One region of the Bradyrhizobium sp. NBAIM03 genome, then DNA from elsewhere that is predicted to be linked to it. Evidence: predicted binding sites of a transcription regulator. Region 1 holds the regulator's gene; each other region holds the start of a gene.
What was found. Region 1 encodes LexA, which represses DNA repair genes until DNA is damaged. Its sites were predicted from a motif close to TGTTCNNNNTGTGTTCNG; they were not measured.
Positions count from the first base shown of each region.

Region 1 (4,825 bases):
GAGGACACAGCTGCCGACGGCAAACATGTGACGATCAAGGAAGCCGCCATTTTCGGCCGGCACATCCGCCCTGCAGGCGTCGACTTCCGCGAAGGCGACGTGCTGCTGCGCAAGGGAATCCGCCTCACCGAGCGCGATCTCGCCCTTGCCGCCGGAATGAATCATCCGCATCTCGCCATCATCCGCCGCCCGAGGGTTGCCGTTCTCGCCACCGGCGACGAGCTCGTGATGCCGGGCACCACGCCTGGTCGCGGCCAGATCGTCTATTCCAACGGCTATGCCCTGCATGCGCTCGCCCGCAGCGAGGGCGCCGAGACCATCGACCTCGGAATTGCCGCCGATACACTGGAGGCGACGTCCGCCGGCATCCGCCGCGCGCGCGAGAGCGGCGCCGACATCCTGATCACGACCGGCGGTGCCTCGGTCGGCGACCACGACCTGGTCCAGCAGGCGCTCAAGGGCGAAGGCATCGCGATGGCGTTCTGGAAGATCGCGATCCGGCCGGGCAAGCCGATGATGCACGGTCGGATAGGCGCGATGCGCGTGATTGGCCTGCCCGGCAATCCCGTGTCGTCCTACGTGTGCGCCTTCCTGTTCATGGTCCCCTTGATTCGCGCCCTGTCGGGCCGTTCAGCGATTCATCATCGGCGCGAGCGCGCCGTGCTGGGCCGCGATCTCGCCGCCAACGACCAGCGCGAGGACTATCTGCGTGCGCGGCTGGAGGAGCGCGACGACGGCACGCGCGTCGCCCTTCCGGTCAGCCATCAGGACTCCTCCCTTCTTGCGAATCTCGCTGCGGCACAGGTACTTCTGGTGCGCGCACCGTTCGCGCCGAAGGCCGAGGCCGGCACGCCTTGCGAGGTGCTCCGGCTGCCCGTCTGAGCCGCCCAGCCACACGCATTCCGCGAGCTTGGCCGCGTTCACCATAAATTAAGCAGTTGCGGAACACATATCGAACATATAGTGTCCGTTCATGATTTGTTTCGAGGATGTAGCGGCTTAGTGCCGGCTTCATCGTGTCGGAATCGAACGACATCAACCGGGGGACTTTGGTCGAGATGTTGACGCGCAAACAATACGAGCTTCTGCGGTTCATCAGCGAACGTCTGAAGGAAAGCGGCGTGCCGCCGTCCTTCGACGAGATGAAGGATGCGCTCGACCTGCGCTCGAAGTCAGGCATCCATCGCCTGATCACTGCGCTCGAGGAGCGCGGCTTCATTCGCCGCCTGCCCAACCGCGCCCGTGCCATCGAGGTGATCAAGCTGCCCGAGCTCCAGGCCGCCGCCGGCAATCGCCGTGGCTTCACCCCGAGCGTGATCGAGGGCAATCTCGGCAAGGTGCGCGCGAGCTCCAGCCCGCCCGCGGACGAGGGCGAGCGCCCCGTCGCGGTGCCCGTGATGGGCCGCATCGCCGCCGGCACGCCGATCGAGGCGCTGCAGACCCGCAGCCATACCATCAGCGTGCCGCCGGACATGCTCGGCTCGGGCGAGCACTACGCGCTCGAAGTGCGCGGCGATTCGATGGTCGAGGCCGGCATCCTCGACGGCGACATGGCGCTGATCCAGCGCAACGAGACCGCAAATACCGGCGACATCGTGGTGGCATTGATCGACGACGAGGAGGCCACGCTCAAGCGCTTCCGCCGCCGCGGCGCCTCGATCGCGCTCGAGCCCGCCAATGCCGCCTACGAGGTCCGCATTCTTCCGCCGAACCGCGTGAAGATCCAGGGCAAGCTGATCGGGCTTTACCGGAAGTACTGATAACGGAAGTCTCAAGCGCCGCGCGCGCTGCGATCGGCATCGTCGATCCAGGATCGGAGCGGATACTTGCCCGCTCCGGCCGGTCTCTCGCGCCGGCTGTCCGGTCCATCTTCCCGCGCGACATTCCCCCGCGCAGGCGCGCAGCCATTTCTGCTTCGCCGGTAGAGTTGTGCCGGCAGTGCTGATAGCTCCGGCCGAATGCAAGGACGCGAGGTTTGTTCCTATCGAATCCGGGAAAGATAATGTGATCGCGCGCTGCGGACGCGAGCCGCAGATTTGCCCATAACCGAGCAGAGCGTTGTATGCTTCCACTCTGATAGAGGCCTGCGCCTCGAAAGAGACGCGGGTCGCTATCCCAGCATGAGGAGCACCCGATGTGTGACTACAGCCTGCATGCCGTCGCGACGCGCCCCGCCGAAGTCGGCGAGACGATCGTCACGACAACCTTCCGCGGCACCTCGACGCGCGGTTTCGCTTCCGAAGCCGATCCCTCCGTCGCGGTCTGTCTGCTGCCGGGGACGGAGCTCGCTTTCGCCGACAATGTCCGCTACGACAACCGCTGGATCTGGACGCGCACCGTGAACTCTCGCGTCGGCAAGTTCGGCAAGATCGACCCGCACATTCCCGATCGCCATCATGACGCGATCGAATTCCCCGACGGCAAATACGTGCTGGTGACGCAGCTCGTCGAAGGCCAGCGCGCGACCGTGCTGCAATTGCCGGTGACGCAGCCAGCCCCCGAGCGCGAGCACAAGCCGCAGATCGTCGCCGACACGCGGCCCACGATCACGCGCCTGCCGATCGGCTGACGCCCTTCGGCCGACAGGCCGAGCCCGGGATTGAAATTGCCGTCGCCGGCCGAGGCCGGCGAGCCCGGCAAGTTTGTGTTTCAGGACATTCGATCGGCGAGCCCACCGCCGCGCCTCGTCGTCGCACGAAGTTTGGGCCGTGCTGCCCGCATTTTGAACGTCCGCTCCGCAGCCAAATGACCGATGCTGTCGTGGTTTGAGGCGGCGGACACGCTCGATGAAGACCTTCATTCGCGTCGTTGAACTTTGGGTACCCGACCGGACGCGCAGGCGGCTGGAATTCGGCGGCGGCCTCTACGACGATGGGCTGTCCGCGTTCAAAGCCGTCAGCGAAGAGCTGCACTTCGGATATGACGAGGGACTTCCCGGCAAGGCCTGGGCCTGTGGCCACCCCGTCATCCTCACGAAATTCGCCAACTCCTATTTCAAGCGGACCGATCAGGCCGCTGCGGCCGGCCTCACCTGCGGCGTGGCGGTGCCGGTGTTCGCGGGCGAATTCCTGCAAGCCGTGCTGGTGCTGTTCTGTGGCGACGACGAGGCGCACGTCGGCGCGATCGAACTCTGGCACAACGATCCTGATCTCTCGCATGAGATGGGGCTCGTCGATGGCTATTACGGCACCGCGGACATGTTCGAATTCAACTCCCGCCACACCAGATTTCCGCGCGGCTTCGGCCTGCCCGGACGCACCTGGAAGGCGGGCCTGCCGCTGATCATCAAGGACTTGCACGACGCCAAGAGTTTCCTGCGCTGGGAGGACGCCGCCAAGGTCGGGATCAATCTCGGCGTCGGCGTGCCCTACCGAACCGGTACCGACCAGACCTGGGTTCTGACATTCCTCTCCGCGCAGGCAACGCCGATTGCACGACGCTTCGAGATCTGGGTCCCGAACGAGGACCGTTCGGCGCTGGTCTTTCGCGCCGGCGATTGCAGCGCGCAGACCGACCTCGCCGCACGCTATGCGGCGCAGTCCATCGCCAGGGGCGAAGGCAGCATTGGCGGCGCCTGGGCCGCCGGCATGCCCGCGCTCAACGACGATCTCACCCGTGACGGCTCGATCGCCGGCTCCGAAGCCTGCGCAGCCGGGCTGAGCCGAATGGTGGCCCTGCCGGTCATCGGCAACGGAAGGCTTGACGCCGTGCTGGCCTGGTATTTGTGATCCGCGTCAATCGTCGGCCTGCAAGTCGGCCTCCGATGGCGTTGCGTCCCGGTTGCGGGGCACGGCCGCCTTCGGCACGAGGCTGCCGTCGAAATCTCCCTCGCCGGCGCCGGCCGGCAGCCAGGGACGGCTTGCTCCCCTCGTCCTCACCGCCTGCACCGAAAAGCCCTCGCCGCGTCTCGTCAGAGCCAGTGCGCCCTGACTGGCAAGACCCGCCCGATCGACCACCATCGCCGCGCAATCGGGTGGCGCAGGCCGCGCCGTCACCACCAGCGCGGCGCGGCTGCAATCATCGGCCAGCGCGTCGATACGCGTCGCCAACGCGATCAGTCGTCCGTCCGCGAGCGGCGCCACGCAGCCGGTCTCGTCACACGACACCCCACTCGCCAACGAGGCGTTGCCGGCATCGCGCGGATCGGCATCGGCAGCCAACCACTCCTTCAGCAGGAAGCTGTCCTTGCTGGCGCGGATCACCTGCAAGCGCCCATCCCCGCCCCGGATCGCGACGCTCGCGCCATCCCCGGCAATCAGGATATCGGGCTGCCGCACCGACAGTCCCCAGAGGATCGCTGCCAGCAGCACCAGGGCGCCGGACCAGCGCAAGGGCGTGCGCAACAGGCCCATCACGATGAGCCCGAGGCTCGCTGCGATCAGCGGCGCGATCCCGAAGGCGGGAATGCGGCCGACGGCGCCCGGCAGGGCCGCCACCCAGCGCGCGACCAGGACCATCCACTCGATGCCGATCCCCATCAACCACCAGAACACGCCGTCGAGCCCGAAGGGCGCCGCGAGCAGCCCCAACAGCCCGGCCGGCATCACCAGCGCCGAGACCACCGGCATGGCGCCGAGATTGGCGAGCACGCCGTATGGGGTCACGCGATGGAAGTGGAAGGCGGCGTACGGCGTGGTCGCGAGCCCCGCGATCAGCGAGGCCAGGAACAGCATCGCGATCTCGCGGCCGCCCCACAACGCGATCCGCGCCGTCGCGGAATGATCGGGCGAGGCGAGCAGGTTCGGCATGCCGATCTGCACCAGCGCCACCAGCCCGAGCGTTGCCGCAAACGACATCTGGAAGCTTGGATGCACCAACGCCTCCG
Region 1 covers NZ_JADYVS010000010.1:203,905-208,729, reverse strand. Annotated here, with positions in the region: gene glp (gephyrin-like molybdotransferase Glp) at 1-882, shown strand, start outside; gene lexA (transcriptional repressor LexA) at 1,059-1,760, shown strand; gene I6F21_RS17850 (hypothetical protein) at 2,135-2,569, shown strand; gene I6F21_RS17845 (GAF domain-containing protein) at 2,787-3,728, shown strand; gene I6F21_RS17840 (ComEC/Rec2 family competence protein) at 3,735-4,825, opposite strand, start outside.

Region 2 (4,825 bases), on a different contig from region 1:
GATGCCCCGCCTTCGCGGGGCATGACAGGGGTGCCTACACCCGCACCGGCCCCAGCGCCTCGAAATGCCCGCGCTTCTGCAAGTACGCAAGCAGCATCAGGCTCGGGATGGCGACGAGGACGGAGATCGCGAAGAACATCGGCCAGCCCGTCGCTTTCGCCAGATAGCCTGCGCCCGACGACAAATAGGTCCGTCCCACCGCGGCGAGCGCCGTCAGCAGTGCATATTGGGTCGCCGTGTGCAGCGGGTTCTGGCACAGCGCCGAGAGATAGGCGACGAAGATCACGGTGCCGATGGCGTTGCAGAAATTGTCGGAGGTGATCGCGAGGGTCAGCGCCCATTCGTTGACGCCGACCAGCGCTAGCCACGAGAACGACAAATTGGACATCGCCTGCACGATGCCGCCGATCCACAGGCTGGTCGCGAGCGAATAGCGCCGGGCCACGAAGCCGCCGGCAAAGCCGCCGGCGAGGGTCGCGACGATGCCGACGCCCTTGACGATCACGGCATAATCGTTCCGCGTGAAGCCGATGTCGATGACGAACGGCACGGTCATGTTGCCGGAGAACGCGTCGGTGAACTTGAACAGCACGACGAAGGCGAGCACGACCCATGCTTCCTTGCGTCGCAGGAATTCCGAGAACGCGCCCAGCGCCGCATGGAACACCCGCGTGAGCGCGCCCTCGTCCTGCGTGGCGGCCTCGGCGCGCGCGGATTGTGCGGGCTCGGTGGCGGCGAGCGCAGTCGCCGTGCCGATCAGCACCAGAGCCGCCATCACCACATAGCCCCACATCCAGGCGGCGCCACGCGGGACGATCGCCTCGAAGCCGGTGACGATGAACAGGGCGCCTGCAGTCGAGACCAACATGCCGATGCGATAGGCCGCGACATAGGCGGCCATGCCGGCGGCCTGCTCGCTTTCGGGCAGGCTCTCGACGCGGAACGCGTCGACCACGATGTCCTGCGTCGAGGACATCGTCGCGACCAGCAGCGCGCCGAGCGCGACAAGCAGTGGCGAACGTGCCGGATCGGTCAGCGCCAACAGCAGGATCGCGCCGATCAGCAGCAGCTGCGCAAACACCAGCCACCCACGGCGACGTCCGAAGGCATGCGTGAAGAACGGCACATGCAGCGCATCGACCAGCGGCGCCCACAGGAATTTGAGCGTGTATGGCGTTCCAACCAGCGCAAACAGCCCGATCGTTCCAAGATCAACCCCGGCCTCGGCCATCCACACCAGCAGCGTCGATCCCGACAGCGCCAGCGGCAGCCCCGAGGAGAAGCCGAGAAACAGCACGATCAGCACGCGCGGCTGCAGGTAAACAGCAAGGCTGTCGCGCCAGGAGGACGAGGCGGCAGAAGCCGCGGCAGGGGAGGTCGCGTCGGGTGCGGTCATGGGGGGCGTGTTAGCAGATTCTGGGGGAAAAGACTCTCGCGGTAGCTGGTGAGACGGGAGAGCTTCCAACACGCTCGGTGTCATCGTCCGCGAAGGCGGACGATCCAGTACTCCGCGGCGTCTCGGTTCAACCACTCGGGCTGCGGAATACTGGATGCCCCGCCTTCGCGGGGCACGACAGTGTGCCCTAGTCTCACTCCCCCGCCTGGAGCTTGCGCGGAAACAGCTCTGCCGCTCCCGTCGCCATCAGGCGCGGCGCCTCCGGCGCATCGCTCTTGCTGAAATCGAGCTCCTCGATTCGCCCTGCGCGCTTTTCGATCTTGTCGGCGGAGATCAGCACCTGGCGGACGTCCTCGTTCACGTCGGCAAAATGCTTTTGCAGCTTGAGCACGCGGTCGCGCAGGCGCCCCAAATCGTCGCCGAGCTTGATCACCTCGGTGCGGATCTGGTCTGCGGCGTCGCGCATGCGCGCGTCTTTCATGATCTGCTGCATCACCTGGATCGCGAGCATCAGCAGCGACGGCGACACCAGCACGACGCGGGCGCGATAGGCCTTCTGGATCACGTCGTCGAAGCCGTCATGGATCTCGGCATAGACCGATTCCGACGGCACGAACATCAGCGCCATCTCCTGGGTCTCGCCGGTGACGAGGTATTTTTCCGCGATGTCGCTGACATGCTTCATCACGTCGCCGCGCAGCCGCTGCGTAGCAACGCGCCGCTCCTCGTCGGTGCGGGCGTCGTGCAGCGCCGTCATCGCCTCCAGCGGAAACTTCGCGTCGATGCAGAGCGGGCGCTGGTCGGGCAGGAACACGACGCAGTCCGGCCGCTTGCCGGTCGAGAGCGTGAACTGGAACTCGTAGGAGCCCTTGGGCAGACCGTCCTGGACGATCGCCTCCATCCGCGCCTGGCCGAACGCGCCGCGCGACTGCTTGTTGGCGAGCACGTCGCGCAGAGTGGTCACCTGCGTGGTGAGGTCGGTGAGGTTCTTGTGCGCGTTGTCGATGATGCCGAGCCGTTCATGCAGCGCGCGCAGGCTCTCCATGGTGTTGCGGGTCGAATGTTCCATGGACTGGCCGACCCGATGCGTCACCGAATCAAGCCGCTCGTTGACCGCGCGCGCCATCTCGGCCTGGCGTCCCGCCAGCGCCTGGGTCATGGCGTCGACCCGCCCCGAGGCCTCGCTCTGGGCGTGCAGCACCTGGGCGAGCCGCTCCTCGAGCTCGTCGGCCCGGATCGCGTTCGCCATGGCGAGTTCCGCGCCACGCCGCCCCGAGCGCGCGATCACGACCGCAATCACAACCAGCAGGATGAGGACGAGCGCACCGAAGCCGATCAGCGCATCGACGATGCGCACCGGCCAGTCGCCCAGCATGACAATGATCTCGTTCATGCCGCCTTGTAGCCGATTCGCTGCGCTCTCGCGAACGAAGAGGGAACATTCTGGGTTAACCGGCCCCTAATTTTCATGGTTAATGAAAGGTGAAGTTTTATGGTTAGCGAGGGGTTAACGGGTTCCGGGCCGCATTGACCGCATCCGGCGCGCGGCTTAAATCGCGGCCATGGCCCTCAGAGAAATCATCATCCTGCCCGACAAGCAGCTGCGCCTGGTCTCCAAGCCGATCGAGAAGGTCACGGCGGAGATCCGCAAGCTTGCCGACGACATGTTCGAGACCATGTACGACGCGCCCGGCATCGGGCTGGCGGCAATCCAGGTCGCGCAGCCGCTGCGCCTGATCACCATGGACCTCGCCAAGCGCGACGAGAACGGCGAGACTAAGCCGCTGCCGCGCGTCTTCATCAATCCAGAGATCATCGCCTCGTCCGAGGAACTGTCGGTCTACGAGGAGGGCTGCCTCTCGATCCCCGAATATTACGAGGAGGTCGAGCGTCCCGCGAAAGTGCGCGTGCGCTTCACCGATCTCGACGGTAAGGTGCACGAGGAGGATGCCGAAGGCCTCTACGCCACCTGCATCCAGCACGAGATCGACCATCTCAACGGCGTGCTGTTCGTCGACTATCTGTCGAAGCTCAAGCGCGACCGCGTCATGAAGAAGTTCGAGAAAGCCGCCAAGCGCGCGGCGGAGTGATAATTCCTCCGCCGTCATGCCCGGGCTTGTCCCGGGCATCCACGTTCTTTGCCGCCGCGAGCAGGACGAACGTGGATGGCCGGGACAAGCCCGGCCATGACGAGTACCTTGCTCGTTTCAAGGATTGTCTCGTCACATGCCCCTCCGCCTCATCTTCATGGGCACGCCCGATTTCTCCGTGCCGACGCTGCTCGAGCTGGTCGCGCATGGCCACGAGATCGCGGCCGCCTACACCCGCGCGCCGAAGCCGGGCGGCCGGCGCGGCCTGCAATTGCAGCCGACGCCGGTCGAGGAGGCCGCGCGAAAGCTGGGCATTCCCGTGCTGACGCCGAAGACGCTGAAGACCGAGCAGGCGCTGGCGGAGTTCCGCGCCTTCGATGCGGACGCGGCCGTCGTCGTCGCCTATGGCATGATCCTGCCGCAGGCGATCCTCGATGCGCCAAAACTCGGCTGCTACAATCTGCATGCCTCGCTGTTGCCGCGCTGGCGCGGCGCTGCGCCGATCAACCGCGCCATCATGGCAGGTGACGCCGAGAGCGGCGTGATGGTGATGAAGATGGATGTCGGCCTCGATACCGGCGACGTCGCCATGGCCGAGCGCATCACGATCACCGACAACATGACCGCGCTCGACCTGCACGATCGTCTGTCCCGCCTTGGCGCCGACCTGATGGTGCGCGCGATGGCCGCGCTCGAACGCGGCGGGCTCCAGCTCAAGGCGCAGAGCGAGGACGGCGCCACCTATGCCGCCAAGATCGAGAAGGCGGAGGCGCGGATCGACTGGACAAAGCCGGCGCGCGCAGTGCTGCGCCACGTCCATGGCCTCTCGCCGTTCCCCGGCGCCTGGAGCGAGCTTGACGATGCCCGCGTCAAAATCCTGCGCTGCGAATTGGCGCAAGGCGCCGGCGCGCCTGGCGACGTGCTCGACGATCAGCTTACCGTCGCCTGCGGCGACGGTGCCATCCGCATCATCGAGCTGCAGCGCGAGGGCAAGGCCCGCATGCAGGCCGCGGACTTCCTGCGCGGCGTGCCGTTAAAGGCGGGATCCAAATTCACCTGACACTGTCATACCCCGCGAAGGCGGGGTATCCAGTACGCCGAGGCTTCTCGGTCAATCGGATAAGCTGCGGAGTACTGGGTTGCCCGCCCCAGTGCGCAACAGCGCACAAGGCGGGCAATGACGACGAAACTGGACACGATGCCCCGCTACAAGCTCACCATCGAATATGACGGCGCGCCGTTCTTCGGCTGGCAGGTGCAGGACACGCTGCCGTCGGTGCAGGGCGCGCTCGAGGCGGCCGTGAAGGCGATGACCGGGGCGGATCTGCGCGTGCACGGT
Region 2 covers NZ_JADYVS010000015.1:31,529-36,353, forward strand. Annotated here, with positions in the region: gene I6F21_RS22220 (MFS transporter) at 35-1,396, opposite strand; gene rmuC (DNA recombination protein RmuC) at 1,590-2,789, opposite strand; gene def (peptide deformylase) at 2,959-3,486, shown strand; gene fmt (methionyl-tRNA formyltransferase) at 3,623-4,546, shown strand; gene truA (tRNA pseudouridine(38-40) synthase TruA) at 4,685-4,825, shown strand, end outside.
Region 2: rmuC (DNA recombination protein RmuC) is a predicted target of LexA. The motif match lies at 2,820-2,837, and genes of this name have one in related genera.

Region 3 (4,825 bases), on a different contig from region 1:
GCAGGGCCGGGTGCGGCTCTCGAAGAAGGAATCGGTGCAGGAGCGGATCAAGAACGCGCGCTGCAGCGCCGTGATGGTGCGGTTGACCGCGCCGGCGGAGGCAAACGGGCCGAAATAGCGCCCGGGCCGGGTCTGCGCACCGCGATGTTTCAGGATCTGCGGCGCCCAATGGTCGCCGGTGATCAGGATGTAGGGGAACGACTTGTCGTCGCGAAGCTGCACGTTGAAGCGCGGCCGCAGCTGCTTGATCAGGTTGGCTTCCAGCAGCAGCGCCTCGGTCTCGGTCGTGGTCGAGACGATCTCCACCGTGACGGTGGCCGCGATCATGCGCAGGATGCGGGCCGGCAGCGGCGCACTCTGGCGCGCATAACTGGACAGGCGCTTTTTGACGTTCTTGGCCTTGCCGACATAGAGCACGTCGGCGTTCGCATTGAGCATACGATAGACGCCAGGCGAGGTCGGTGCGAGGCGGACCGCGCGCTCGATCGCCTCGTGACCGGTCGCGAGCGGGCCTTCGCCGACGGCGCCGCTCTCTTCCAGGATGTCCGGCAGCAGGGCATCGTCCTCGTCATCGCCCCCTGCCGCCGCGGGATCTACGTCCGGCCCGGCCAGCCGCTCGGGCGGCGTGTCGCTCGCAGCCGGCGGCGCCTTGCGCGCGCGGTCGTCCGGATTGTCGGGGGAATCGTGAACCATGGGACGAATTTAGGCGCTGGGGGGACTGATTTGAAGTTCCTGCCATGCGGCACGCACAGAGGATGGCGGGCAGCTCCCGGTAACGCTTCCTTAAGTCTGTTAAGCGGGCGGTAACCCGGCTTAACAGCCCTTTAACTTAAAACTCTCGATAAATCCTACGCGAATAGCTCTTGGTTCCGTAACCATGCGGTTTTGCTCGCGCGGCGGCGCGGGCATCGCTCGGGTTGCGACAGTGGCGTTGGAGTGAGTGATGAAGAGGCTCGTTGTGGGCGCAGCCGCGTTGGTTGCAGCCGGCTGGACAGCTTCGGCAGAGGCCGCCGATCTCAGTTACGGGCAGCGCGCGCCCTATACCGTCAATCAGCCGCTTAATGCCTATAGCTGGGCGGGTCCCTATCTCGGCGGCAATATCGGCTATGAATGGGGCTCGGTCGACAACAACCCCACCAAGCCGTCCGGCTTCGTCGCCGGTGTGCAGGCCGGCTACAATTTCCAGAACGGCCCGTGGGTGTTCGGCGTCGAGGGCGACATCCAGGCCGCCGGCGCCGACGACACGTTTGCGCCGTGGAAGTTCTCCAACCCGTGGTTCGGCACCCTGCGCGGCCGCGCCGGCTATGCGTTCAACAACGTGCTGTTCTACGGCACCGCCGGTCTCGCCTTCGGCGAGCTGCGCGCACAAACCTTCGGTTGGTCGGAGTCGCACACCAGTGCCGGCTGGACCATCGGCGCCGGTGCGGAAGTCGGCCTCGCGCCGAACTGGAGCGCCAAGCTCGAATATCTCTACATCGATCTGTCGACCAGCCAGTTCGCAATCACGGGCGTGTCAAACGGCTATAGCGCCAACGTTGTCCGCGCAGGCGTGAACTATCGCTTCTGACATCCAAAGAAGAAAATACCGGACCAGCCTCCCGGCCGCTCGCGGCCGGGATTTTTTTTCGCCAGGCTTGCTAGGAGAGGATCACCAGATTGACCGCCTTCGGTCCCTTCCCCTTCTTGTCCGGTTCGACTTCGAAAGTAATACGCTGTCCTTCGGCGAGGTCCTTCAGTCCCGCCCGCTCCACAGCGGTGATGTGAACGAAAACATCGCGACCGCCGTCGTCAGGCTTGATGAAGCCGTAGCCGCGCTCGCCGTTGAAGAACTTGACCGTTCCCGTCATGGCCATCGGGAAACTCCCCCTCATTGCTCCTCCGTCGCGACGCAGACTCACGTCGCGACATGACCGGGCCTTACGGAGCCCGGGAGCTGGCCATCCTTGGACGGACCTGATCGGTCCGGCGGGATCTTTCTTAGGGCCTTCACTCCGCCGCAACCATTCGCGGAAGCGGAACGTAAAGCCAGTCACGGAAATAGCATAATACGGTTCTTTGCAGATTGACTACCGGTCCTGCATATTTTTCCCAAGAATGCCGGAGTGTTACGGCTTGGCGTCAATGCTTGGCGCTAAGGCTTGGGCACCTCCAGCCGGAATCTGGCAGCACCGCCCTGGCCGAGCGGTATTTCCAGCTCCGGCAGAATGGTCTTGAGCTCGCCGTGCAGCGTGTAGGGCGGGTTGACGATCAAGAGACCGGTGGAGGTGAGGGCGGCGCTGTCGGCTTGCGGCGCGACGCTGAATTCGAGGCGCAGGCATTTTCCGGGCGGCTTTGCTGCAGCTGCGAGCCGCGCGACGGTTTGTGCCAGCGTGTCGGTGGCGCGCCGGTTCTTGGCGGGATACCAGATTACGTAGATACCGGTCGGCCATTTCGCGAACGCTGCCGAGAAGGCTTCGCCGAGCCGCTCGAACTCGTCCTTGGCCTCGAACGGCGGATCGATCAGCACGAGGCCACGCCGCTCCTTCGGCGGCACGAAGGCCGGCAGCGCCACCCAGCCGTCGAGGTCGACCACGCGGGCCTGCTCGTCGCGGCGCAGCGCATCGATCAGCGCTTTCCGTGCCTTCGGCTCGAGCTCGCAGGCGACGAGCCGGTCCTGCGGCCTGAGCAGGCCGCGCGCGATCAACGGCGAGCCCGGATAGGCCTTGAGCTCCCCCTTCGGATTGAAGGCGCGGACGATGTCGAGATAGGGCTTCGTCAGCGCTGCGCTCTCGTTGGACAGGCGCGCCTGCAGCAGCCGCGCGATGCCGGTCAGCCATTCGCCGCCGCGGCGCGCCTCGTCGCTGTCGAGATCGTAGAGGCCGGCGCCGGCGTGGGTGTCGATGACGCGGAACGCTGCCGGCTTGTCCTGCAGATAAGTGAGGATGCGCGCCAGCACGATGTGCTTGATGACATCGGCGAAGCTGCCGGCGTGGAAGGCGTGGCGGTAGTTCATGGCGGAGAGGACTACGTTGTCTGGCGCGATCCTAACCCCTGTCATTGCGAGCGCAGCGAAGCAATCCAGAAATGCGTCCGCGGAGGCACTCTGGATTGCTTCGCTGCGCTCGCAATGACTGAGCTACCCGCCCCTGATCGGCGGCATCGTCACCTGGTCGCGGCGGCAGGCGCGGCGCTCGATCTCGTCGCAGGCGCGGAATTGCAGGTCCTTGCTGAGGCAGATGCGGACCTCGGACAGCCGTGTCCGGTTGCAGGTGACCGAGACGGCGGCATTGCTGAGACCCGGATTGGCCTTGATGAAGGCCTCCTCGACCTCCGCTGGCGCGACGGTCTTGGCCTGCGCCAGATCGAGATATTCGGCCGGAATCTTGATCGCAGCGCGCGCCTTGCGGATCATCTCGAAATAGCCGCGGCCCTCCAGCCCGGAGCAGGTGCCGTGCTTGTCCCATTCGTTGAAGATCAGGCCCGGCGCCGGCATCAAATCGAGCATCGAGGAGACGATGTTGCGGTTCAGCCGCGGCGCCGGGCGCTGGCAGTATTCCGGAAAACCGTTCTCGTATTGCGGCCACAGCCCATGCACCACGAAGGCGTAGGGCCGTCCGCCGCATTGCATCTGGGACCGGCCGCCGCGTTCGGCGGCTTCCTCGCAGAACGAGGGCGACCATGAAAGCGCCAGCACATAGAAATCGAACTCGCCCGGGGCGTTCTGCCGCTTGTCCTGTGCCTTCGCACCGCCGGCGAGGCTAGCCAACCCCGCAGCAAGAGTGAGCGAGATCATCAAACGGGACAACGAACGCAATCTGGAGTAAAACATGGCGACGCCCCTCAACTAGACTGTACAAACAGCCTAGCAGGCGATGGGAACATTTCAAGAACAAAATTGGAGCTGTCGTCGGCCGGCTGATCAGCCCAGCCAGCCGCTGCTGGAATCAGGGCTTGGCGGCGCGGCACGCCGGGTTATAGGCCCAGTTGCGATCCACCCCGACGACGCACCATTCGACGCCGTTGCCGTAGGAGGCGAAGCCGCCATCCTCGATGATCGAGAAATGCACCTTGCGCGGCTTGCCGTCATTGAGCATGGCCTCGCCGGTGCAATAGCGGCGCGGAATGTTGTCGGACTGCCAGGGCCGGAACGCGGTTTCGCGAACGGCGGAGAAGCCGGTGATCTGCAACGAAGAATTCCAGAACTTGGATTCCTTTTCGGCGAATTCGTGCACGATCCTCGGCAGAGCCCAGTCGCAAGGGGCGACGGCGCCGTCATAGCGCGGCCCGCTCAGCCAGAAATTCAGCTCCAGCGGATTGGCGGCCCTGGCCTCGCCGAGTGACAATGCTCCGAACATGAGGCCGAGCACGGCGGCGAAACGGAGCGATTTCTCGAAGGGGGCGCGCATGATCAATCCGGGCAGCTAAGGTCTTGCGAAGGCCGGACGGTGCCGCGAAGGTTGGAGGAGGTCAAGTGCAGCGCGGCAACACTTCGCAAGGACTTGACCAAGTGTCGCGGCCAACAGGGGTTCGGTTCTTTTCACGTGCGTCGCGGCACCGTAAACTGGCGCCAGCCAATTGGAGTGACGGGAATGCGAATCATTGCGGCCGCGGGCCTTCTTGCCAGCCTGGTTGTCTCAGGCATGATGGCGAGCCAGTCGGCGCGCGCCGATTACGTGCCGCCGTTCAAGGGCAACGACACCGGCGGCATCATCGCCTATTCGATGGCGACCCGGGTCGATGCGCGCCAGGTCGCGGTCGATCATTGCGCCCGCTACGGCAAGGTGGCGAAATTCCTGGCCGTGCAGGGCTATGAGGGCGGCTACATCTCGTTCTCGTGCCGCTGGGT
Region 3 covers NZ_JADYVS010000029.1:26,665-31,489, reverse strand. Annotated here, with positions in the region: gene uvrC (excinuclease ABC subunit UvrC) at 1-693, opposite strand, end outside; gene I6F21_RS31230 (outer membrane protein) at 944-1,567, shown strand; gene I6F21_RS31225 (cold-shock protein) at 1,638-1,853, opposite strand; gene rlmJ (23S rRNA (adenine(2030)-N(6))-methyltransferase RlmJ) at 2,132-2,992, opposite strand; gene I6F21_RS31215 (ribonuclease T2) at 3,116-3,808, opposite strand; gene I6F21_RS31210 (hypothetical protein) at 3,924-4,385, opposite strand; gene I6F21_RS31205 (hypothetical protein) at 4,569-4,825, shown strand, end outside.
Region 3: I6F21_RS31215 (ribonuclease T2) is a predicted target of LexA. The motif match lies at 3,854-3,871, and genes of this name have one in related genera.